Laspinema palackyanum D2c: one gene and its partner. The protein of the gene in region 2 interacts with the protein of the main gene of each other region in a pairwise test. Links are inferred from orthologs where the notes say so. Each region holds a gene or a part of one and is shown on either strand. Other genes may lie near its edges.

The links.
Region 1: the proteins of eno (region 2) and rpe interact in binary tests that used the Escherichia coli proteins (3 or more experiments, as listed by UniProt). The link is inferred for Laspinema palackyanum D2c from one-to-one orthologs.

What each region holds. Positions count from the first base shown.
Region 1 is NZ_JAMXFD010000019.1:103,395-106,499, forward strand. Bases 152-2,929 are described here. They hold rpe (ribulose-phosphate 3-epimerase), read right to left. Parts: upstream 2,010-2,929; coding sequence 1,293-2,009; downstream 152-1,292. Other genes in these bases: NG795_RS19890 (PAS domain S-box protein), read right to left, coding at 152-234; NG795_RS19900 (S8 family serine peptidase), read left to right, coding at 2,106-2,929. In the rest of the region: more of NG795_RS19890, read right to left, coding at 1-151; more of NG795_RS19900, read left to right, coding at 2,930-3,105. UniProt on the Escherichia coli protein: Catalyzes the reversible epimerization of D-ribulose 5-phosphate to D-xylulose 5-phosphate.
Region 2 is NZ_JAMXFD010000008.1:63,782-66,989, forward strand. The notes cover bases 27-2,907. They hold eno (phosphopyruvate hydratase), read right to left. Parts: upstream 2,176-2,907; coding sequence 877-2,175; downstream 27-876. Other genes in these bases: argC (N-acetyl-gamma-glutamyl-phosphate reductase), read left to right, coding at 27-304; NG795_RS12090 (hypothetical protein), read left to right, coding at 516-746; gloA (lactoylglutathione lyase), read left to right, coding at 2,465-2,854. In the rest of the region: more of argC, read left to right, coding at 1-26. UniProt on the Escherichia coli protein: Catalyzes the reversible conversion of 2-phosphoglycerate (2-PG) into phosphoenolpyruvate (PEP). It is essential for the degradation of carbohydrates via glycolysis.

The DNA of each region.
Region 1 (3,105 bases), on a different replicon or contig from region 2:
AAAGGGGGAGTTTTTAAAAAAATGGTCAATCGTCGCCACGGAGAGCAGGGTGGCAAATAACCCGGGACCGATTCCGCCATATCCAGCCGTCACTGCCACCGCTGCAAAAAACAGGATGGAGGGAGTCAGTTGAATCAGTGGGAATAGCAGTTGAGTCAGCACCAGTGCGATCGCCACCGAGCCTGCGGCAACACCATAATTCAGCAGATGGGAGCGCTTGTATTTCCTGAACATATTCCGCCCTCTGAGTTAGCTAGCCCGCGCTCTGGGCAGGAGCCTTACCTGCGCGTCCATATTTGCAGCAACGTCTTTTAGTTTAGCGTGGGGAGCGATCATGCCTCGACTATGAGTTTAAGGTATTTCTGCCCCGGGAGAGATTCCCCATTCGGTCATCCCTAATCATCCAGTAGTCTTCTTCGCTGTTTATAGGACCTGACCGATTCCCTTCATTGAGGTTCCTAATCAAGGGTGGAAGAGTTGGGCAATCTCTAGTATTTTCTCGCTGATGTATCCTCGGTTTTTCCATTGGTTTGTTAGTCGGAATTTCCGCCATCTGAATTGATTTTAATTTTATCATTTTTTAAGCAGATTTTCCGGCCACTCACCTCGGGAGTTCCTGCCCGAGGAGCGTTGAGGCCGTTCACTCCTATAGGCCCGTTCAAATCATTCTGCTGGTCAATCCAAGACAATCACATTTCCATTTTGGCGAAAGAGAGTAGCCGAGAATTGTCCAATTCATAGAAACTCACTCTCATGCTTCAAAGGATAGATTTCCGGTCAGCCGGTGGCGAGCAACGGAAGGATTAATCATCATCCAAGGCGAGTGAATCATCGCGGAGGCCATTGTCAATACCTAGGCCGAACTCCGGTGCATCCCGGGACAGATTGCTCCGATTCAAACTCCTCCTCTTCTATTTTAGATCCCCGACCCTTTTTAAGGAAGAGAGGTCTGACACCGGGTTTCCAATGGAAGGCGATCGCCTGATGCAACTCAGGAATTACCCCAGGCGATGGCAACTGCCAATCCTCAAATCAACCCCTTCATCCCCAGAAGGACAGAGCATCCTGTAACGACCTGTCCCTCCCGTCAAAATTGGGAATTTTTTGTCAAAATCTTGATCGAGGTGATGGGTAAGACCTCGCGGGAATCAAAAGAATCAGCGCTCAACCACCATCCCAGTGGATTCCCGTCAAAAATTGCTCAAAAAATTGCTCAAAAATAAAGGAAGCGATTCGATGGCGTCGTTTCGCTTCCCGCAGAGGTCCGGATTAGAATCAATCCGCTGCTATCCCTACACCGCTGCCAACGGTTGCGCTTCCAATGCTGGACGCTGGCTGTGGCGAATCTCCTCGATCGCCTTTTGATAGTCCGGAGCACCAAAGACGGCAGAACCGGCCACAATCGCATTCGCACCGGCTTCAATGACTTGCCAGGAATTGTTCCCTTTGAGGCCGCCATCCACTTCAATCCAGGGGTCTAAACCGCGCTCATCGCACATCTGGCGCAGCTTCCGGATTTTGGGGACCACACCGGGGATAAAACTTTGACCGCCGAAACCGGGGTTAACGCTCATGATTAACACCAAATCGCACAGATCCAGAACGTATTCAATCAACTCCAACGGCGTGGAAGGATTGAGTACCACCCCAGCTTGTTTGCCAAGTTCTTTAATCTGACCGAGGGTCCGGTGGAGGTGAGGGGAGGCATTGTGTTCCGCATGAACCGAAATAATATCGGCCCCGGCTTTGGCAAAATCCTCAACATACCGTTCTGGTTCAACAATCATCAAATGCACATCCAATGGTTTGGATGTCACAGGACGAAGGGCTTTGACCACAAGAGGGCCAATCGTAATATTAGGGACAAACCGACCATCCATGACATCAACATGGATCCAATCTGCCCCGGCGCGATCGATGGCCTGTACTTCCTCTCCCAGACGACTAAAATCTGCTGATAGGATGGAGGGAGCAACGACAATAGGTTTGTTTGATTGCGTTTGGGTCATGGCTAACAAATATTTCATCCGTCCGTCAAGTCGTATTCAGTTTAACAAAATATGAAGAAACTCCCTAATAATTGGTTGGTGTGTGGAGCCCGAACCGTGAAGCGCTTAAAACTTAGAACGGGGTTAAGCGGACTCGTCGGCGGTGTGAGTATGGCTTTTATTGGAATTCCAGCCGTCGCCCTTCCCACTTCAATTGGTGAAATCGGCATTGATGCCCGTCGGCTGCATGATGCGCCCTATAACTTAACGGGGAGAAAAATTGCGATCGGTCAAGTAGACATTGGCCGCCCGCGAAAATTTGGCCTCGACAAACAAGCGAACCTCCATCGAGAAATCCCCGTCCAGCAGGTTTTCATGCAGGATGCACCCGCTAAAACCAGTCCCACAGATGATCCCCAAATGAAACCGGCTGAACAACACGCCGAACACGTGGCTGCGGTGATGATTAGTTCGGATAAGGCATTTCCTGGGGTTGCCCCCAATGCCACCCTCTATGCGGCTGGGATTGGCTTGTTGCGGCGCAGTGGACAACCGGAAGAATGTTTAGCGGCTCAAAATCTGGCTGAACAAAATAGCGGAGATGTGAGGGCGATTAACTACAGTTTTGGGGAATCCCTAGCCCAGGATCCGCGTCCCAATGCGGTTTTAGATGGGAACGCCCTGCTGACTCAATGTTTGGATTGGTCAGCCCGGGTCCATAATGTGGTTCATGTGGTGGCGGGAAATCAAGGACGCGGGGGCATTCCCATTCCCACGGATAACTATAACGGGATCAATGTCGCGTTTACAACGCTTTATGAGGGCAAGTTTGCCAAAGTAGACTTGGCGAATATTGGCAGTGCCTTTAGTGGCATTACCAGTCGGTTGGTGGGGTTAGAAGGAAATGTGGATAACCGCCGCGCTATCAACTTAGTGGCTCCAGGCAGTAACTTGGATTTATTGAGCTTAGATGGTGAAGTGACTCGGACCAGTGGCACCAGTTTTGCGGCCCCTCATGTGACGGCAACGGTGGCCCTGTTGCAAGAATATGGCGATCGCCAACTTCATCAACAAGCCAACACTCCCCAGTGGACCCTCGATGCTCGCCGCCATGAGG
Region 2 (3,208 bases):
TGCTACCTTGCGGGATCCCGGTCTCGTCCGGGAAGATTTGGTCACCATTTACACCGCATTTTATCGCAATAGTCCTTGGGTGCGGGTCCTCCCTGCGGGAGTCTTCCCTCAAACCAAGTGGGCGATGAACAGTAATATGTGTTACCTCGGGGTAGAAATTGACCAACGGACCGATCGCGCGATCGTGATTTCTGCCATTGATAACCTCCTCAAAGGTCAAGCGGGTCAAGCCATTCAATGTCTGAACATTATGATGGGTTGGGATGAAACTCTCGGATTGCCCGAACTCGGTTTTTATCCCTAGGAATTAAAGCAAAAGGGCTAATGGGATTCTTTCACCAAGACGCGCTATCTATAGCTGTTCCTGGACTCATGAAGTACAGATACACAACTTAAGCATTTTGGGAAGACAGACCCTATAATGTAGAGGCGATTCACGAATCGCCTCTACATTTTTAATCGAGTCCTCATCCCGATTAAAAATCCGATACTATTGCCAAGGTAACCCAATTGCCATGAACGAGAAAAAAGAATTGCATCCCAATTCTCTAAAAAATTTGACTTACCATGAGGGTCGTCCGCAAAAATGGGGAGAACAGAAGAAAACCCGCAAACTCACCGTCACAGAAACGGGTTGGGAAGGGGTAGTGGCGATCGCCCAAGAGCAAGGTCATAGTGTTAGCGAACTCTTAGAGATGCTAGGCCGAGGTCAACTGTCTTTGCAAGTCAAAGATATCCAGCAATAAAAGGCAATTTCAAAAAATAAACGGGAGTGACAAACCCCCGTTTCATGGCTCAATTTAAAACAATCAAACTGCTGGCGACACTACCAACAAAACCCTCGATTAAAAACCCAGGGGTTTGTTGTTTTAACGATTACTTAGAACCCTTTGGTCCTAATCCCACAGTTCCTGCATACACCGCCCGATCGCCTAACTCATCCTCAATCCGTAACAAACGGTTGTATTTCGCCACCCGTTCGCTACGACACAGAGAACCCGTTTTAATTTGACCCGCCCTTGTTGCCACTGCTAAATCCGCGATCGTGGTATCTTCCGTTTCCCCGGAACGGTGGGAAATCATGGACCGGAAACCATTGCGAGTTGCCATATCAATGGTTTCCAAAGTTTCCGTTAACGTGCCAATTTGATTAAGCTTAATCAAAATCGCATTTCCGGCCCCCATTTCGATTCCGCGTTTCAGGCGAGTGTGATTGGTTACAAACAAATCATCCCCGACTAATTGGACGCGATCGCCCAATTTATCGGTCAATAATTTCCAGTTTTCCCAATCATCCTCATGCAATCCATCCTCAATGGAAACAATCGGATATTCATCGACTAACTTCGCCAAATAATCGATTAACTCGCTGGGTTCATGAGCACTGCCCTCATAAACATATTTCCCATCTTTGTAGAACTCACTGGCAGCTACATCCATTGCCAGAGAAACTTCTTCCCCGGGTTTGTATCCAGCCTTTTTAATCGCCAACATCAAGATTTCTAAAGCCGCTTGATTCGACTCTAAATTAGGCGCAAACCCACCTTCATCGCCAACCCCAGTCAGCAATCCCTTCTCATCCAAAACACTGCTGAGAGAGGCAAATACTTCTGCACCCCAGCGCAGGGCTTCCTTAAACGAAGAGGCCCCGGAAGGGACAATCATAAACTCCTGAAAATCCACATTATTGGCCGCGTGAGCACCGCCATTAATCACATTCATCAAAGGTACCGGCAACAAATTCGCCAGAGGGCCGCCTAGATAGCGATAAAGGGGAATCTGGAGGGCATTTGCTCCTGCCTTAGCCGTTGCTAGGGAAACGCCGAGAATGGCATTCGCGCCCAAATTAGACTTATTGGGGGAACCATCTAACTTAATCATCGCATAGTCGATCGCCCCTTGATCCAGGGCATCCATTTCCGCCAAACTGGGGGCGATTTTATTTTCGACATTCTCAACCGCCTTCGCCACTCCTTTGCCACCGTAACGCTTCTTATCTCCATCCCGGAGTTCGTGGGCCTCAAAACTGCCCGTCGAAGCGCCACTGGGGACCTGGGCTAAACCCATTGCACCATTGGCTAAATAGACTTCCGCTTCCACCGTGGGACGTCCCCGAGAGTCGAGGATTTCCCGGGCGCGAATCACTTCAATTGCTGTGCTGTCAATTCCGTTCATGTTTCAGTCTTTCCTGAAATTTCAGATATCTTTGGGCTGAACCTCGGTGAGTTTTTGAGTGGGGCCTCACCGTCAAACCCGAAAAGCAAATCATTGCCTCAACGTTTTACGATACAGCCAACTTCGGGATTGAGGCGCAGATTTAATAAAGTTTCCGGATCCGGAACTGAGGCCCTCATCCCCTCTATCTAAATCAGCAAACCCTTACCCCCAGAGAATGCCAACTCGTTTCGGACCGTCACTCAAGCGCCCCTTACAATAAGAGAAAGTCAGGAAACTTGGAGAAAGCATGAGAATTTTACACACGATGTTGCGAGTCGGCAACCTGGAAAAATCCCTAGATTTTTACTGCAACGTTCTCAACATGAAGCTATTGCGGCAAAAAGACTATCCCGGGGGAAAATTCACCTTGGCATTCGTGGGGTATCGCGATGAATCGGAAGAAGCGGCGATCGAACTGACTTACAACTGGGATACGGACCATTATGATATTGGGACCGGGTATGGTCATATTGCCCTAGGCGTCGATGACATTTACGCCACCTGCGATCGCATTAAAGCCCAAGGCGGCAAAGTCACCCGGGAACCGGGTCCCATGAAACATGGTTCCACGGTGATCGCCTTCGTGGAAGACCCCAATGGTTATAAAATCGAACTGATTCAAACCAAAGCTGCCTAATCAACCCCTTCAGTTTCCGATGTTCGTAGTAACGACTGAAGTCGTTTCCGATGTTCGTAGTAACGACTGAAGTCGTTTCCGATGTTCGTAGTAATGACTTCAGTCGTTCTCTTCGTTCGTAGTAACGACTTCAGTCGTTTCCGATGTTCGTAGTTGCAACAACCGGCGGGGGTTAAAACCCCCGCCTCATAGCTAAAGTCGTCTAAAGACGACTGCAAGCCTGATACAGTGGTGTTTTCAGTCGGTTTCAACCGACTTGAGCTGTTAGGCGGGGGATTTAACCCCCGCCGGTTGTTGCAACTACTTTAGCTGTTAGGCGGGGGATTTATCCCCCGCCGGTTGTTGCAACTACGA